4 regions of the Streptomyces sp. NPDC048516 genome follow, and region 3 is predicted to be linked to each of the others. Evidence: riboswitches for the same ligand, from Rfam matches in the RefSeq annotation. Region 3 holds a riboswitch; each other region holds the start of a gene.
The links. A riboswitch is a leader RNA that binds a small molecule or an ion and turns the genes downstream of it on or off. The one in region 3 is predicted to bind cyclic di-AMP.
Positions count from the first base shown of each region.

Region 1 (4,204 bases), on a different contig from region 3:
CGTGCCCGCCCGGGCCCTCATGGCCGCCTACCGCCTGCCGCACGACGGTACTCGTGAGGCGGACGCCGCCGACCTCGCGCTGACCGTCCTGGGCGGCGGCGAGTCCTCCCGCCTGTACAACCGGCTGGTGCGCCGTGACCGCAGCGCCGTGGCGGCCGGCTTCGGCCTGCTGCGGCTGGCCGGCGCACCCTCGCTGGGCTGGCTGGACGTGAAGACGTCCGGCGGAGTGGAGGTCCCCGGCATCGAGCGCGCGGTCGACGAGGAGCTGGCCCGCTTTGCCGCCGAGGGCCCGACCCCGGAGGAGATGGAGCGGGCACAGGCCCAGCTGGAGCGCGAATGGCTGGACCGGCTGGCCACGGTCAGCGGCCGCGCCGACGAACTGTGCCGCTTCGCCGTCCTGTTCGGCGACCCGCAGCTGGCGCTGACCGCAGTGCAGCGGGTTCTGGACATCACTCCCGAGGAGGTGCAGGCGGTCGCCAAGGCCCGGCTGCGCCCCGACAACCGCGCGGTGCTCGTCTACGAGCCCACCGAGCCGACCGACGCCGCCGACACCGAGGAAGGGGAGGCGGACCAGTGAGCGACGCCACCACCCACGCCGATTCCCCCGTGTGCAGCATGGACTTTCACCCGCAGCCCCAGGGCGGCGCGCCCAGGCCGTGGGCCTTCCCGGCCCCCGACCGCAGCCAACTGCCCAACGGGCTCACCCTCCTGACCAGCCACCGCCCCGGCCAGCAGGTCGTCGCCGTCGAGATCAACCTCGTCGCTCCGCTGGAGGCCGAACCCGAGGGCCTGGACGGCGTCGCCACGATCATGGCGCGCGCCCTGTCCGAGGGCACCGACAAGCACGACGCGGAGGAGTTCGCCGCCGAGCTGGAGCGCTGCGGTGCCACTCTGGACGCGCACGCCGACCACCCCGGTGTACGGGTGTCCCTCGAGGTGCCGGCGTCCCGGCTGCCGCGTGCGCTCGGCCTGCTCGCCGACGCGCTGCGCGCGCCCGCCTTCCCGGAGAGCGAGGTCGAGCGGCTGGTGCGCAACCGTCTCGACGAGATCCCGCACGAGCTCGCCAACCCGGCCCGGCGCGCGGCGATGGCGCTGTCCAAGGAACTGTTCCCGGCGACGTCCCGTATGTCACGGCCGCGCCAGGGCACCGAGGAGACCGTCGGACGCGTCGATGCCGCGGCCGTCCGCGCCTTCTACGACGCCCATGTACGGCCCGCCACGGCCACTGCCGTCATCGTCGGTGACTTCACCGGGGTCGACCTGGACGCCGCGCTCGCCGAGACGCTCGGCGCGTGGAGCGGCTCGTCGGCCGAGCCGCTGAAGGCCTCGCCGATCGTCGCCGACGACACCGGCCGTGTGGTGATCGTGGACCGCCCCGGCGCCGTCCAGACACAGCTGCTCATCGGGCGTATCGGCGCCGACCGGCACGACCGGGTGTGGCCCGCGCAGGTCCTCGGCACATACTGCCTGGGCGGCACCCTCACCTCCCGTCTGGACCGTGTTCTGCGCGAGGAGAAGGGCTACACCTACGGGGTGCGCGCCTTCGGCCAGGTGCTTCGCTCCACCGCTCCCACGTCCCCCGAGGGGGCCACGGGAGCCTCGCTGCTGGCCATCAGCGGTTCGGTGGACACCGCCTCCACCGTCCCGGCGCTCGACGACCTGTGGAACGTGCTGCGCACCCTCGCGGCAGAGGGGCTGACGGACGACGAGCGGGATGTCGCCGTACAGAACCTCGTCGGGGTCGCGCCGCTGAAGTACGAGACCGCGGCAGCCGTCGCCGGCACCCTCGCCGACCAGGTGGAGCAGCACCTGCCGGACGACTTCCAGGCGCAGCTTTACGTCCGCCTCGCGGAGACCGGCACGGTCGAGGCGACCGCGGCGGCCGTCAACGCCTTCCCTGTGGACCGGCTGGTGACGGTCCTGGTGGGCGATGCGGCACAGATCGCCGAGCCCAGCAAGGCGCTGGGCATCGGTGAGGTGACGGTCATCGGCGCCTAGTGCCACCCGTGTGACGGAAGGTCACATATCGACAAAGCAACTCCCGTGGCGATGGTCTGCCACGGGAGTTGCCGTATGTCCGGTTTATTGCGGCCGGTGCGCCGGTTCTTGTGGCATCCCGCACAAAAAAGCGGTTCTGTTTGCCGATTGAAAGTTGCCCCGTCTAGCGTCGGTCCGGCTGTTCGTCACAAGTCCGCCACAACCGTGGCACCGGACAGTCATCGCCGAGTCCCCGTACGGCGCGAGCCAGGGGAGCCGGGGACCCAGAGTCCCTTGGGGTGAATCGGACTCCCCTCCGGAGGAGCCCGTAGGAGACCTTCCTGCTCCGAACCCGTCAGCTAACCCGGTAGGCGAGAAGGAGGGAAAGGACAAGCCAGTACATGGCGTTCATCCGTGCCACCGGGAAGCACCGTCGTACGAGCCGCCCCGTTCGGACGACCCGCAACATCGCCGGCATAGCCACCCTCGCGGCCGGCGGCGTGGTCGCCTCCGTGGCCTCGCCGGCGCTGGCGGCCACGGACGAGGCCCGCGCCCACGACACCGGTCTGCAGCAGGCGGTCGTGCTCGGTGACGAGCTCGCCAACCATGTCGAGGCCCAGGCCGACGCGCAGCAGGCCGAAGCGGAGGCCGCGGCGGCGAAGGCGAAGGCCGAGGCCGTGGCCAAGAAGCAGGCCGAGGAGGCCAAGCGGCGCGTCGAGGCCGCCCGCAAGGCCAAGGAGCGCGCCGCCCGCGAGGCGGAGCGCAAGCGCCTCAACACCTTCGTCGCCCCCGTTGCCGACTCCTACGTGTCCACCTCCTACAAGGCCTCCAGCGGCCTGTGGTCCTCGGGCAGCCACACCGGCATCGACTTCCACGCCGCCTCCGGCACCTCCGTCCACGCCGTCGGCACGGGCACCGTCGTCGAGGCCGGCTGGGGCGGCTCGTACGGCAACAACATCGTGATCAAGATGAACGACGGTACGTACACCCAGTACGGCCACCTGTCGTCGCTCGGCGTCTCGGTCGGCCAGCACGTCACCCCGGGCCAGCAGATCGGCCTCTCCGGCGCCACCGGCAACGCCACCGGCCCGCACCTGCACTTCGAGGCCCGTACCGGCGCCGACTACGGCTCGGACATCGACCCCATCGCGTACCTGCACTCGCACGGCGTCAAGGTCTGATCTTCCGTCTCGCCCGCCCGCGCTCCTCACCGGGGCCGCGTGCCACCGGACCGAGCGTCCGCCCGAAGCCCCGGCTCCACGGCCGGGGCTTCGCTGTATCCGGTGCCGGGTCGGTGTGCAGGGGATACGCCGTGCCCTCCCGCCCACTTCCGGCCAAAAAATTTCCCTGAATAACCGGAGCCCGCCGAAAAGGCGTTCCGGTCGAATAGAGTCACGGAATAGTCGCCGACCGGCGACGTTTCCAGGGGATTACGGCGGAGGCACGGAAGATGCGAGGCCATATTTCCGCTCATGCGGTGTGCACGGCGATTCGCGATGACATTGTCTCCGGTGCGCTGGCGCCGGGGAGCCGGCTGATCGAAGAGATCCTTGCGGCCCGGTACGGCGTCTCCAGGGTGCCGGTCCGTGAAGCCCTGCGGACTCTGCAGTCCGAAGGTTTTGTCACCACCCGCCACCACGCGGGCGCCTGCGTCGCCGAGCCCACCGAGCAGGAGGCCGCCGATCTCCTCGACGTCCGCGCCCTGTTGGAGCCGCTGGGAGCCGCACGCGCGGCCATCCGCCGTAGCCCGGCCCACCTCAAGGTCCTCCGCGGCCTGGTACGGCTCGGCCGCGAGCGAGCCCGTCACGGCAGCCCGGCGGATCTGCGCCAACTGGACGGCTGGTTCCACGAGACGCTGGCCCAGGCGGCCGGCAGCCCCAGCCTGACGGCGTTGCTGACCCAGCTACGGCGCAAGATCGAGTGGATGTACGCCGTGGAGCTGCCCGCCCGTACGCGGGAGTCGTGGGACGAACACGGCGCGGTGCTGGACGCGGTGGCCCGGGGGGATGCGGAACGGGCCCGTGCCCTGATGGCGGCTCATGTCGAGCGCTCCCTCCCGGTGTACCGGCTCCGGCGCCCCGCCAAAACAGAGGTGAGGGATCCGAAACCGCCCGTCAACACGGTCCGTGCCCGCCCTTAACAATCGCCCCGTATACAAAGAAGCGCGGAATGGGATTCGGGGTGCGAGACCGCGTTTTCCTCCCCGCCGGCATTCAGTGGGTATGTG
Region 1 is NZ_JBICWS010000019.1:19,600-23,803, reverse strand. It holds gene ACGFR7_RS30015 (M16 family metallopeptidase) at 1-577, shown strand, start outside; gene ACGFR7_RS30010 (M16 family metallopeptidase) at 616-1,998, shown strand; cyclic di-AMP (ydaO/yuaA leader) riboswitch at 2,211-2,366, shown strand; gene ACGFR7_RS30005 (M23 family metallopeptidase) at 2,379-3,158, shown strand; gene ACGFR7_RS30000 (GntR family transcriptional regulator) at 3,428-4,117, shown strand.
Region 1: another riboswitch for cyclic di-AMP. It lies ahead of ACGFR7_RS30005 (M23 family metallopeptidase); the one in region 3 lies ahead of ACGFR7_RS04270 (NlpC/P60 family protein).

Region 2 (4,204 bases), on a different contig from region 3:
TAGGTGTCGCGGGAGACCAGGTTGTAGTGCGGCTGGAGGGCGACGTAGCGGGCCAGGCCCTCGCGGGCGGAGAAGGCCAGGGACTCCTCCAGGCGCTCCGCCGAGATGTTGGACGCGGCGATCTCGCGGACCTTGCCGGCCCGGACGAGGTCGTCGAGGGCGGTAAGGAACTCGCCGACCTCCACCGATTCGTCGTCGTAGTGGGTGTAGTAGAGGTCGATGTAGTCGGTGCGCAGGCGGGTGAGGGAGAGCTCGACCGCGGACTTGACGGTGGCGGCGGACAGGCCCTTGTGGTCCGGGTGGGCACCGACCTTGGTGGCGATGACGACATCGTCGCGGTTGCCGCGGGAGGTCAGCCAGTTGCCGAGGACGGTCTCGGATTCACCGCCCTTGTTGCCGGGGACCCAGGCCGAGTAGACGTCGGCGGTGTCGATGAAGTTGCCACCGCCCGCGACGTAGGCATCGAGCACGGCGAAGGATTCGCTCTCGTCGGCCGTCCAGCCGAAGACGTTACCGCCGAGGGACAGCGGGGAGACGGAGAGCGAGCCCAGGGACTGATGATTCCGGGGGGTGTGTGTCGCGGTCATACGTGGTGGCAACGTCGGGGGAGCGGAGTTATTCCCTCCGTTCCCTCTCCCCCGACGGCACATCCCGTCAGGCGTTCACACCTTGATGCCGTGATCGCGCAGCCACGGCATGGGGTCTATCGGGTCGCCGGCGTCGGGGCGCACCTCCAGGTGGAGGTGCGGGCCGGTGACATTGCCGGTGGCGCCGACGCGGCCGATGACATCGCCCGTGCTGACCTTGCCGGAGGTCTTCACCATCGAGGACAGATGGCAGAACCAGAGTTCGGTGCCGTCGTCGAGGGTGAGGACGATGCGGTAGCCGTACGAGCCGGCCCAGCCGGCCTGGGTGATGGTGCCGGAGTGCACGGCCTTGACGGGCGTGCCGGTCGGCGCGGCGAAGTCCTGGCCGGTGTGGTCCGCGGCCCAGCGGTCGCCGGCCTGGCCGAAGCTGGCGGTGAGGGTGAACGAGGAGACGGGAGCGATGAAGTTCTTCGCCAGCTTGGCGAGGCGGGCGGCCTCCGCCTTCTGACGGGCCGCTTCTTCGGCCTCGCGCTTGGCCTCCACTTCGGCCGCCTTCTTGGCTGCTGCGGCCTTTTCGGCCGACTTCTGGTGGGCGTCGGCTGCCTTATCGGCGGTCTGGAAAGCGGCGTGTTCGGCGCCCTCACGGGCCTCCTGCTCGGCGGCGCCCTGCTGCGCGTCGGCCTGCTGGAGGATGCGGCTGCGCAGCGCCTCACCGGCGTCCGCGCCCGAGGCCGCGTTGCCGGCCGCGGCGGAGGCCGTGCCCGTGTCCCTGCCTGCGGCCGAGGCCGCGGCCGTATCCGTGCCCTCGTCGGCGTCCGCGTCCGCGTCCGATATGAGGTCACCAACGCCGGGGAGGGACTTGACGTCCGGCAGCTTGTCGGCGAGGTCGTCGGCCATTCCGCCGACGTCGGGCATCGAGATCGGCACCGGAGGGCGGCCCTCGGCCGTGGCCATTCCGCCGGCACCGACCGCCGCGATGACGCCGACGCCCAGGACCGTGCCACCGCGGGCGAGCCCGCCGCCACGCTGCTTGGCCACCCGGTGCTTGCCGCGGACCGAGCGGACGGAATCCTCGGTGGGATTCCATTCCTCCCACGGTCCGTCGTTGTTGTTGTCCGCATCACCGGGGCCCGGGAAGGCACCTCGGTCATCGAGGTCGTAGGCGGACGGACCCTCGGGGGCAGGCCTGTTGGACGCCACGGGGGCGCTCTCCTTTCCTTCCTTCTCGCCTACCGGGTTAGCTGACGGGTTCGGAGCAGGAAGGTCTCCTACGGGCGCCCGCTGGCGGAGAGCGTCCGATTCACCCCAAGGAAGTGGTTCCCCGGTTCCCTTGGTGCAGTTCGAGGTGCTGGAGGTGCGTGAAAAGCGCGTGCGGGATTCGGCGTCGGCGCACGGTGCCGCCTCTTGCGACGGCTGGGACGACCGCGCTGCGTTATCGGACAGTAATAGAGATCGTGGTCGAATTCCAAGCCTTCCCGGGATTTCGTAGCGGCTGGGCAGGAGCTTTGGCGTGGACTTTTTCGGCCAGCACGGCCGCAAACCGGGCGAGTTGACCGCCCTCCCCTAAACGATCTCGCGGCGATTGTGCACCAGTCGTTATGCGGAGGGGTGCCCCTCGGTGACGGAACGTGAGAGCAGTAACGTCGGATCATGGCCGTCAACGTCGGGAACACCGGGAACACCCGTCACGTCGCGCGCGCCGTTGCCGGCACATGGGGGCTGGCGGAGCGGTACCGGGAGTTCTCCTGGCGTCAGGCGCGGGGGCGGTCCGCGGCGCATGAGGAGCTGAGCGCGCGGATCAGCCAGGACCCGGAGCTCTGCGATCTGCTGTCGGGGTCGCTGCCGGCCGGCGGCGCCCAGCAGCCGGAGCTTCTGCTCGCCGCCGTCCGCTATCTCGACGGCCCGCACGCCGAGCTGGGGCCGCGCGGCGAAACGGCGTACGGCCGCTGGCGCGAGTGGACGGTACGGCACTGGAGCGAGGTGCGTGCGGTGATCATGCAGCGCTCGTCCCGGACCGATGAGCCGGCCCACTGCGCGACGCTGCTGCCGCTGCTCGCCCGCCTGCCGCAGCCGCTGGCGCTGCTGGAGGTCGGCACGTCGGCGGGGCTGTGTCTGCATCCCGATCGCTATGGCTACCGCTACCGCCATCGCTACCTGCGCTCGTACGAGGACGACGGGGGAAGCGGTATCCGTCGCTCCGAGGCAATGGCAGTGGCAGTGGCAGGGGCGCCGGAGAGCCCGCTGGTGCTGGAGTGCCGTAGTACGGGGTGGGCGGCCGACGAGCTGCCCGGCCTGGACCGGATGCCGCGGATCGTCTGGCGGGCCGGAATCGGCCTCGACCCGCTCGACCCGGCCGCCGAACCGGACGATCTGCGCTGGCTGCAGGCGCTCGTATGGCCGGGCGACGGGGCACGGGCGGCGCGGCTGGCCGCGGCCGTCGAGGCGGTACGGGCGGCGCCACGGCCGCGGATGGTGCGCGGCGATCTGCTCCACGAGCTGCCCGCGCTCGCCGCCGAGGCACCGCCCGAGGCCACGCTGGTCATCTTCCACAGCACCGCGCTGGCCGGCCTCGCGCCCGCCCGCCGCGAGGAGTTCGCGCATCTCGTGCGGTCGCTGCTGCGCGGACGGCCCGGCGGCGGGCACTGGGTCTCCCACGAGCACCACTCCGTCCTGCCCTGGATCCCCACGCCGGCGCCCCGTTCGCCGCACCCGCATGACGCGCTGCTGACCCTCGCCCTGGACGAGCGCCCGGTCGCGCTCAGCGGTCCGTACGGTGAAAGCCTGCACCGGCTCCCGGGGGCGGAGGGCGTGGTGTAAGGCCTGCCGCAGGGGACGGCGAGCGTTGCCGGGGCTACGGCCCCCTCCCCGCACCCGCACTACGTCCTCCCTGCACCCGCACTACGTCCTTCCCCGCCCTCCCTACGCCCGCATCGGCCGCTGCACCGCCAACAAGGCCATATCGTCGGCCGGCGCGCCGCCCGTATGCCGTGCGACGTCCTCGACGAGGGTGTCCAGGAGGGCGTCAGGACCCCGGAAACGACGGCCGCGCAGTCTGCTCGCCGGCTGGTAGAAGCGGCCCAGCAGGTCCCTGGCCTCGGTCACCCCGTCGGTGAAGAACAGCAGCAGGGCGCCGGCCGGGAAGAACGTCTCGTCCGACCGGTCCGGCCAGCTCGCCACCTCGCTCATGCCCAGCGGCAGCGCCGGCACCGCGGGCACCAGCTCACGCAGCCCGCCGTCCAGGGTGAGCAGCAGCGGGGACGGATGGCCCCGGTTGAGCACGCGCAGCACGGACTGCCCATTGGCGGGGATTTCGGCGAGGACGGCAGTGGTGAACCCCTCGAACTCGTCGAGCCCCGCGCGCCGTCCGCCCTCGCGTTGCAGCGCCCGCTCCAGCCGGCCCGCCACCGCCTCCAGCGTCGTCTCCTGCTCCGCCGCCTCGCGGAAGGCGCCGATGACGATCACCGCGGCTTCCACGGCCTCCAGCCCCTTGCCCCGTACGTCGCCGACGATCAGCCGTACGCCGTGCGGGGTGTCCTGCACCGCATAGAGGTCGCCGCCGATCCGGGCATCCGCCCGCGCCCCCACGTAGCGGGCGGCGACGCCGAGGCCGGCGAGCC
Region 2 is NZ_JBICWS010000024.1:59,984-64,187, reverse strand. It holds gene ACGFR7_RS32720 (aldo/keto reductase) at 1-587, opposite strand, end outside; gene ACGFR7_RS32715 (M23 family metallopeptidase) at 663-1,787, opposite strand; cyclic di-AMP (ydaO/yuaA leader) riboswitch at 1,799-1,954, opposite strand; gene ACGFR7_RS32710 (DUF2332 family protein) at 2,238-3,404, shown strand; gene ACGFR7_RS32705 (PP2C family protein-serine/threonine phosphatase) at 3,507-4,204, opposite strand, start outside.
Region 2: another riboswitch for cyclic di-AMP. It lies ahead of ACGFR7_RS32715 (M23 family metallopeptidase); the one in region 3 lies ahead of ACGFR7_RS04270 (NlpC/P60 family protein).

Region 3 (4,204 bases):
ATCTCGTCGGCGACGAACTGCGCCTCGTCGTGCTCGGTGTCGGCGACATAGCCGGTGATCTTGGGACCGGCCCCGGCGTCCGTCCAGAGGTTCTTGGGGCGGCGGTTCTCGTTGCGCTCGATGACGGCGTTGGCGGCGGACAGGATCGTCTGCGAGGAGCGGTAGTTCTGCTCCAGCAGGATCGTGGTCGCGTCCGGGTAGTCCTCCTCGAACTGGAGGATGTTGCGGATCGTGGCACCGCGGAAGGCGTAGATCGACTGGTCGGCGTCACCGACGACGCACAGCTCGGCGGCGGTCTCGGCGGGGCCGACCAGCTCACGGACGAGGGTGTACTGGGCGTGGTTGGTGTCCTGGTACTCGTCGACGAGGACGTGGCGGAAGCGGCGGCGGTAGTGCTCGGAGACGTCCGGGAAGGCCTGGAGCAGATTGACCGTCGTCATGATGATGTCGTCGAAGTCCAGGGCGTTGGCCTCGCGCAGCCGGGCCTGGTACATCGCGTACGCCTCGGCGAGAGTCTTCTCAAAGCCGTCGGCGGCGGTCCCGGCGAAGGTCTCCTCGTCGATGAGCTCGTTCTTGAGGTTGGAGATCTTCGCGCTGAAGGACTTGGGCGGGTAGCGCTTGGGGTCCAGGTCCAGATCGCGGCAGACCAGGGCCATCAGGCGCTTGGAGTCGGCGGCGTCGTAGATGGAGAAGGAGGAGGTGAAGCCCAGCTTCTTGGACTCGCGGCGCAGGATGCGCACGCAGGCGCTGTGGAAGGTGGAGACCCACATGGCGTTGGCGCGCGGGCCGACCAGCTCCTCGACGCGCTCCTTCATCTCGCCGGCGGCCTTGTTCGTGAACGTGATCGCGAGGATCTGGCCGGGGTGGACATGGCGCTCGGCGAGCAGATGAGCGATGCGGTGGGTGAGCACCCGGGTCTTGCCGGAGCCGGCACCGGCGACGATCAGCAGCGGGCCGCCCGTGTGCACCACGGCGGCCTTCTGCTCGTCGTTGAGCCCTTCCAGCAGCGTCGCCGGGTCGAGGACGGGACGGGCCGCACCGTCGCGGTAGTACGCCTCTCTGGGCGGGGGCGCGTCGAACCTCCCGCCGAAGAGGTCGGCAGGGATCTCCTCCGGGGCCGGGCCGTGCTCGTCCTCGGGGGGCGGAGGGTGCTCCTCCTCGCCCTTGTGGCCGAGGTCCGCCAGGAAGCTGTCGTCAAAGAGGCTGCTCATCGCCCACCGAGTCTAGGCCGCCGCACTGACAGCCCGCGGCCCAGTAGCCGATTGCGGCCCGCTTTCACCGCGGGCCGTGGCACCGCGGCAGGTCAGGGCGTCCGGGGCCGGCGCAAACCGGTCGGCGGCTCCTCTACCCGAATCCGACATCTGCCATGACAACCCTCGCATCGCGTTCAGGTCACAAAAAGGTTTCGGGCATATCGAACATCAGCCTTCACAGGAGCCACACGAGTTGGCTAACGTCCTCGCTCAGGCAGCCCGCCTCCCCGTGGACGACAGCGTCCGCACGGGCCGCCCACGCCGAGTCCGGCCCTGCCTTCGGGCAACCGGAGCCGGGGACCCACCAGCACCACCGGGGTGAATCGATCCGGACAGCCGTCGCCAGCGGGCATCCGGACCGTAGGGCAAGCCTTCCGTCAGCGACACCGCCCGAACCCGACAGCTAACCCGGTAGGCGGTCCACGGAAGGAGTCGCCGGCCTTGGCGTCGCATCGCAAGCCGCGCACCAGCATTCTCACCTCGCCCGGAGGAAGGCGTACGGCGGTCGGGCTCACCACCGCCGCCCTCGCCTCGGCCACGCTGCTCTCGCAGTCCGCCGACGCGGCCCCCCGGGCGCCCAAGCCCAGCATCGAAGAGGTCAAGCAGAAGGTCGACGGGCTCTATCACCAGGCCGAGGTGGCCACCCAGAAGTACAACGCCGTCAAGGAGCACGCCGACGACCAGCGGGACCGCGTCGACGGCCTGCTCGACGCCGCCGCCGAGCGGGCCGAGAAGATGAACGACGCCCGGCGCCGGCTGGGCGCCTTCGCCGCGGCGCAGTACCGCAGCGGCGGCATGAACCCGACGGCGCAGCTGATGCTCGCCAAGGACCCGCAGCAGTTCTTCGACCGCAGCCACCTCATGGAGCGCCTGACCGGGCGGCAGAAGGAGGCCGTCTCCGACTACCAGGAGCAGCAGGCCGCGGCCGCCCGGCAGCGGGCGGCGGCGACCCGCGACCTGGAACGGCTGCAGACGTCGCAGGCCTCGCTCAAGGAGTCCAAGCAGTCCGTCCAGCAGAAGCTGACCGAGGCCCGGCAGCTGCTGTCCAAGCTGACCGCCCAGGAGAAGGCGCGGCTGGCGGAGCTGGAGCGCCAGAAGGAGGCGGCGGCCAAGCGCAAGGCCGAGGAGGAGGCCCGCAAGCAGCAGGAGCGCGAGCGCCGGCAGCAGCACGACGGGGGCGGCCCGTCCGGCGGTCAGACCGGTGGCGGCTCCGACAACGGTGGCTCGACCGGGGGTTCGTCCTCCGTCCAGGCCGAGAAGGCGCTCGCCTTCGCCCGCTCCCAGATGGGCAAGCCGTATGTGTGGGGCGCGACCGGACCCAGCTCGTACGACTGCTCGGGACTGACCCAGGCGGCGTGGAAGGCGGCCGGCGTCAGCCTGCCGCGGACCACCTGGGACCAGGTCAAGGCCGGCCAGCGGGTCGCCACCAAGGACCTCAAGCCCGGTGACCTGGTCTTCTTCTATGACGACATCAGCCATGTCGGCATGTACATAGGCGGCGGCAAGATGATCCACGCCCCGCACCCGGGCGCCAACGTCCGGGAGGAGTCGATCTACTACATGCCGATCTACGGGAGCGTCCGCCCGGGCTGAGGCCCGGCCCCCGCTCCCCCGTCAGACCACCCCCCACGGCCACCCCCCACGGCCACCCCCCACACGCCACCGCGCGGCCGTCGCCTCCGGATGAGGAGTGCGACGACCGCGCGGTGTGCCGTTGAGGAGCCCGTGCGTCGGCGCCCGGAGCCCTGCCGGCGGGGCGTACGCCGCCCCGGCCTGCGCCCCGCGCCCGGCTCGCGGGGCGTCCGCCGTTCCGCTCAGGTCCAGAGCACGGCGATGAAGATGTTGGCCACCGTCAGCGCACCGACCGCGCCGAAGAGCGGCGGGGCGATCTTCTCGTCGTCCCGCTTGACGTAGACCAGCGCCAGGATGACCACCAGAACGGCCATCTTGATGCCGAGCTTGATGGTGTTGAGGCTGTGATCCTCGGCCTGGTTGAGGCCGACCAGCACGATGCCGGTGACCAGCATCGTCAGCGCGCCGTGCAGCATCGCCGGCACGAAGCGGGCGGTGCCCGCGCCCATCGCCTTCATCTGGGTCAGAAAGCCGCCCAGCAGGGAGGCGATGCCGATGATGTGCAGGCCGACGAAGAGATTGATTACTACGTCCATAGTGCTGGATCGTAGCCGCCGCATAGCACGGCCCTTCAGGCAGGGCGCCCACAATCGCCGCTTCGGTCAGGCCGGGCCCGGTCCCGGCCGAGTGGCCGTGGCGCCATGGTCACCCGCGCACCGACCCCGGTCGAAAGCGAGCAATCCCGGGCAAGCGGACTCATCACCGCAACACCCAGGCTTAGCGTCCTCCTCCAGGCGGTCGACTCCCCGCCCTCGCCGGCCTCCCACCGGCGTCCTGTCGGCCGCCCCGCCGTGAGGTGCGGCGGCGGTCCGTTCCCTCGTGACGGACCGCCGCCGGGCCCACGGGCACCAAGGGAAGGAAGTGACGGCCACCGTGGCCTCGCACCGCAAGCCGCGGCAGCATCCGCTCGCCGCGCTCACCGGCGGCGCACGCAGCGCACGCACCGCCCGCACGGCCGCCACCCTGGCCCTGGCCGGCGCCGCCACCGCCACGGGTTTCGCTCCGGCGGCGGAGGGTGCCCCCGTCGCCGCCGTTGCCGACGGCGCCGGCCAGGCCGCCCACCGGCTCACCCCCGACCGGGTCAAGGACCGGGTCAACGCGCTGTACCAGGAGGCAGAGGTGGCCACGCAGAGCTACAACGGCGCGAAGGAAGCCGCCGGCACCGCCCGCGAGGAGCTGAGCAGGCTGCAGGACGAGGCCGCCCGCCGAACCGCGGAACTGAACGACGCCCGCAGCGAGCTGGGCGCCGTGGCCGCGAGCCAGTACCGCTCCGGCGGCGTCGACCCGACCGTACGGCTGCTGCTGTCCGCGGACCCGCA
Region 3 is NZ_JBICWS010000002.1:81,120-85,323, reverse strand. It holds gene pcrA (DNA helicase PcrA) at 1-1,211, opposite strand, end outside; cyclic di-AMP (ydaO/yuaA leader) riboswitch at 1,503-1,687, shown strand; gene ACGFR7_RS04270 (NlpC/P60 family protein) at 1,695-2,846, shown strand; gene ACGFR7_RS04265 (hypothetical protein) at 3,068-3,421, opposite strand; gene ACGFR7_RS04260 (NlpC/P60 family protein) at 3,747-4,204, shown strand, end outside.

Region 4 (4,204 bases), on a different contig from region 3:
ACCTCATCGACCAGTTCGCGGCGAAGGGCGAGGCCGACCTCATCCATGAGTTCGCCTTCCCGCTCCCCATCTACGCGATCTGCGATCTGCTGGGGGTGCCGCGCGAGGACCAGGACGACTTCCGCGACTGGGCGGGCATGATGATCCGGCACGGCGGGGGGCCGCGCGGCGGTGTCGCCCGGTCCGTGAAGAAGATGCGCGGCTATCTCGCCGAGCTGATCCACCGTAAGCGCGAGTCGCTGGGGGACACCGCGGAGGCGGACGAGGATCTGATCTCCGGCCTGATCCGCGCCTCGGACCACGGTGAGCACCTCACCGAGAACGAGGCCGCCGCGATGGCCTTCATCTTGCTGTTCGCCGGTTTTGAGACGACCGTGAACTTGATCGGTAACGGCATCTACGCCCTGCTGCGCCACCCGGCCCAGCGCGAGCTGCTGCAGAAGTCGATCACGGCGGGCGACACCGATCTGCTCACCACCGGCATCGAGGAACTGCTCCGTTACGACGGCCCCGTGGAGCTGGCGACCTGGCGGTTCGCGACGCAGGAGCTGACCCTGGGCGGGCAGCGGATCGCGAAGGGCGACCCGGTCCTGGTGGTGCTGGCCGCCGCCGACCGCGATCCGGCGCGCTTCGCCGAGCCGGATGTCCTGGATCTGACCCGTCGTGACAACCAGCACCTGGGGTACGGGCACGGCATCCACTACTGCCTGGGTGCGCCGCTCGCCCGGCTCGAAGGACAGGCCGCTCTGGCGACGCTGCTGACCCGGCTCCCGGACCTCCGGCTCGCCGTGGAGCCGGACGCCTTGCGCTGGCGTGGCGGGCTCATCATGCGCGGACTGCGGTCGCTGCCGGTGGAGTTCCCGCCCGAACGCCCTGACCAGCAACAAGGTCAAAAGTGACAGAGAGTCAGGCGCGTGACCTTCGCGTGATCTGCACTACACCGACTTGTGACTACCCGTGACCCCGGCTACCTTTCCACCGACGATCGACGGGCTTGGCCCGATCGGCCGAAGCGGTGATGTGGGGGACCGGTGTAACGGTGCGCCTCGTGCGCGTCGGCCGGGCTGGTAACCCGTCGAGCAGCTCGCAGAGCTCGTCGTACAACTCAACCGCCGCGCGAAAGGCATCCGCATGCGTTCCGGGAACGGCCGACACCGTCGACCCCGCCAGGCACCGGCCATCTTTGTCACGGCGGGAGTGACCGGCGCCGGTTTCGCCCTGCCACTGCTCGCCGCGAGTGGCGCTCACGCCGCCGACACCGCGACCTGGGACAAGGTCGCCCAGTGTGAGACCGGCGGCGTCTGGAGCGCGGCTTCGGGCAACAGCTACTACGGCGGGCTGCAGCTCACCCAGGAGCTGTGGGACAGCTACGGCGGCTCGTCCTACGCCTCGCGCCCCGACCTCGCCAGCCGCTCCCAGCAGATCGCGGTGGCCGAGTCGATCCTCGACCACCGCGGCCCGGACGTCTGGTCGAGCTGTGCGGTGAGCGCCGGTCTGACCAAGGACGGCCAGGCGCCGGAGGTCGACCCGGGCAGCACCGCCACTCCCTCGCCCGACCCGTCGGACGACGGCGGCTCCCCGGACCCCTGGGACTCGTCCGGCACCCCTGACGCCTCGGACTCCACCGGGACGCACGACCGGCCCGGCGACGAGTCGTCCGATCCGACGCCGTCGCCCGACGCCTCGGACTCAGCCGGGACGCACGAGCCCGGCGACGGGGCCTCCGACCCGGCGACGCCGGGCGACCGGGCCGACGACCCGTCGCGGTCCGCCGACCCGTCAGCCGACCCGTCCGACGACCCGTCGCGGTCCGGCGAACCCTCCGACGAGCCCTCCGGCGGCCCGTCCGACGGCGGCAGCCGTACGGACACCACCGGCACGCCGCGGGAGACGCCCGCGAAGGGCAAGCACCGCGGCGGCACGGGCGACGAGGGTGCCGACGGCGGCGGCAGGTCCTCCGGCGGCCGGCACGCCTCGCGTGGTGACGCCGAGCGCACCGGCCCGGCGGCCGACGGCGACTACACCGTGCGCCCCGGTGACACGCTGTCAGCCATCGCCTCGGCCCACCGGCTGTCCGGCGGCTGGACCGCCCTCTACGACCGCAACGAGGACGTCATCGGCTCCGACGCGGACCTGATCAAGCCGGGCCAACTGCTCGATCTCGGGCACTCCGCGGGGTAATTCGCCGCCGTTCGACCGCTTTTGGGAAAGTGAGACAAGGGTCTCGTTGACTCAGGCGAACCCCGGTGTGTGCCGCCTCGGCAAACCGGGGTTCACCTGCGAGTATGTGACCCACTCGTGATCAAAAGCGGTCAACTTGGTTCAGATGGTGGGGTTTGAACCCCAAGCCCATTACTGCTTAACGTCAGGACCGCTCGCCAAAGCGGGCCCTTTGATCACACGCCGAGTCCTGCCGGTGATCGGAGGCACTTGACGCGCAAGCGCCGAAGGCAGGAGCGGGGGAACCAAGGTAAGTGCCGGCCCCGCCCGTGAAAGCGGGTCAACCGGCTTGGGGTGAAGCCACGTGCGCCACGCGCACACGGCCGGGCGATTCTCACAGCCCGAACCCGACAGCTCACCTCGTAGGCGTCGGTGAGGAAACGAACCAACCATGCTGATCATCAAGGGCAAGCACCGTCGTCCGTCCAAGGCCGTCCGCGTCGCCACCCTCGCCGGCATCGCCGGAGCTGCCGTGGCCGTCCCGCTGATGGGTGCCACCTCCGCCTCCGCCGCCTCCGTCTCCACCTGGGACAAGGTCGCCCAGTGCGAGTCCGGCGGCAACTGGTCGATCAACACCGGTAACGGCTACTACGGTGGCCTGCAGTTCTCCAACTCCAGCTGGGCCGCGGCCGGTGGCACCAAGTACGCCGCGCGCGCCGACCTGGCCAGCAAGTCCCAGCAGATCGCCGCCGCCGAGAAGCTCCTCGCCATCCAGGGCCCGGGCGCCTGGTCCTGCGCCGGCGCCGGCAACCTGACCTCCGGCGGCCCCGCGGCCGACGTCGACACCTCCGGCTCCGCGCAGACCAAGTCCGCGCCCCAGCAGGACCAGGGCTCCGCCAAGGCCGAGACGAAGAAGGCCCCGGCCGCTCCCGAGCAGCACGCCTCGCGCTCGACCGAGCGCAAGTCCATGGGCCACGGCAACTACACCGTCAAGGCGGGCGACACCCTCGCCAAGATCGCCAAGGCGCACGGCAGCGACTGGAAGTCCGTCTACAAGGCCAACAAGTCGGTCATCGGCGGCAACCCGAACCTGATCTTCCCGGGTCAGAAGCTCAACGTCTGAGTCTCCTCTCACCGGGACCAGGTGGGCTCGAGCGGCGGGCCCCCTTCCTGTGTGAGACCGCTGTGAGACAGCTTCCGGTGTGACAGCCCCGCCCGGCGCGCGCTTGCTCCAGCGCGCCGCGGCGGGGCTTCTCTCATCCGGCGCCGTGACCGGGCCGCCGCAGCCGAGGTGGCCGCACGCCGGTGACCGGCGCCGTTCCAGGTTTTTCCCGTTCAGCGAACAATGCCCTCAAATGTCCAGCGAACTGGGCCTTTGGGAAGTTTTCCGGGTCGTTCCGTCCCACGGAGCGGGCCAAGGGCAGGCTGACGCACCCGGGGCCGTTAGGCTCATGCGCAGAACGCCAGACACCCACGAAGGAGACAACGTGCCGTCGATCGACGTCGTCGTAGCCCGCGAAATTCTCGACTCGCGAGGTAATCCCACGGTCGAGGTCGAGGTCGGCCTCGACGACGGCAGCACCGGCCGTGCCGCCGTGCCGTCCGGCGCCTCCACCGGCGCCTTCGAGGCCATCGAGCTTCGTGACGGCGACCCGAACCGCTACCTGGGCAAGGGCGTGGAGAAGGCCGTCCTGGCCGTCATCGAGCAGATCGGCCCGGAGCTCGTCGGCTACGACGCCACCGAGCAGCGGCTGATCGACCAGGCCATGTTCGACCTGGACGCCACCGACAACAAGGGCTCGCTCGGCGCCAACGCCATCCTCGGCGTCTCCCTCGCCGTCGCGCACGCCGCCTCCGAGGCCAGCGACCTCCCGCTGTTCCGCTACCTCGGCGGCCCGAACGCGCACGTCCTGCCCGTCCCGATGATGAACATCCTGAACGGCGGCTCGCACGCCGACTCCAACGTGGACATCCAGGAGTTCATGATCGCCCCGATCGGCGCGGAGTCCTTCTCCGAGGCGCTGCGCTGGGGCGCCGAGGTCTA
Region 4 is NZ_JBICWS010000017.1:29,044-33,247, forward strand. It holds gene ACGFR7_RS28685 (cytochrome P450) at 1-899, shown strand, start outside; gene ACGFR7_RS28690 (transglycosylase family protein) at 1,198-2,181, shown strand; cyclic di-AMP (ydaO/yuaA leader) riboswitch at 2,433-2,604, shown strand; gene ACGFR7_RS28695 (transglycosylase family protein) at 2,612-3,283, shown strand; gene eno (phosphopyruvate hydratase) at 3,612-4,204, shown strand, end outside.
Region 4: another riboswitch for cyclic di-AMP. It lies ahead of ACGFR7_RS28695 (transglycosylase family protein); the one in region 3 lies ahead of ACGFR7_RS04270 (NlpC/P60 family protein).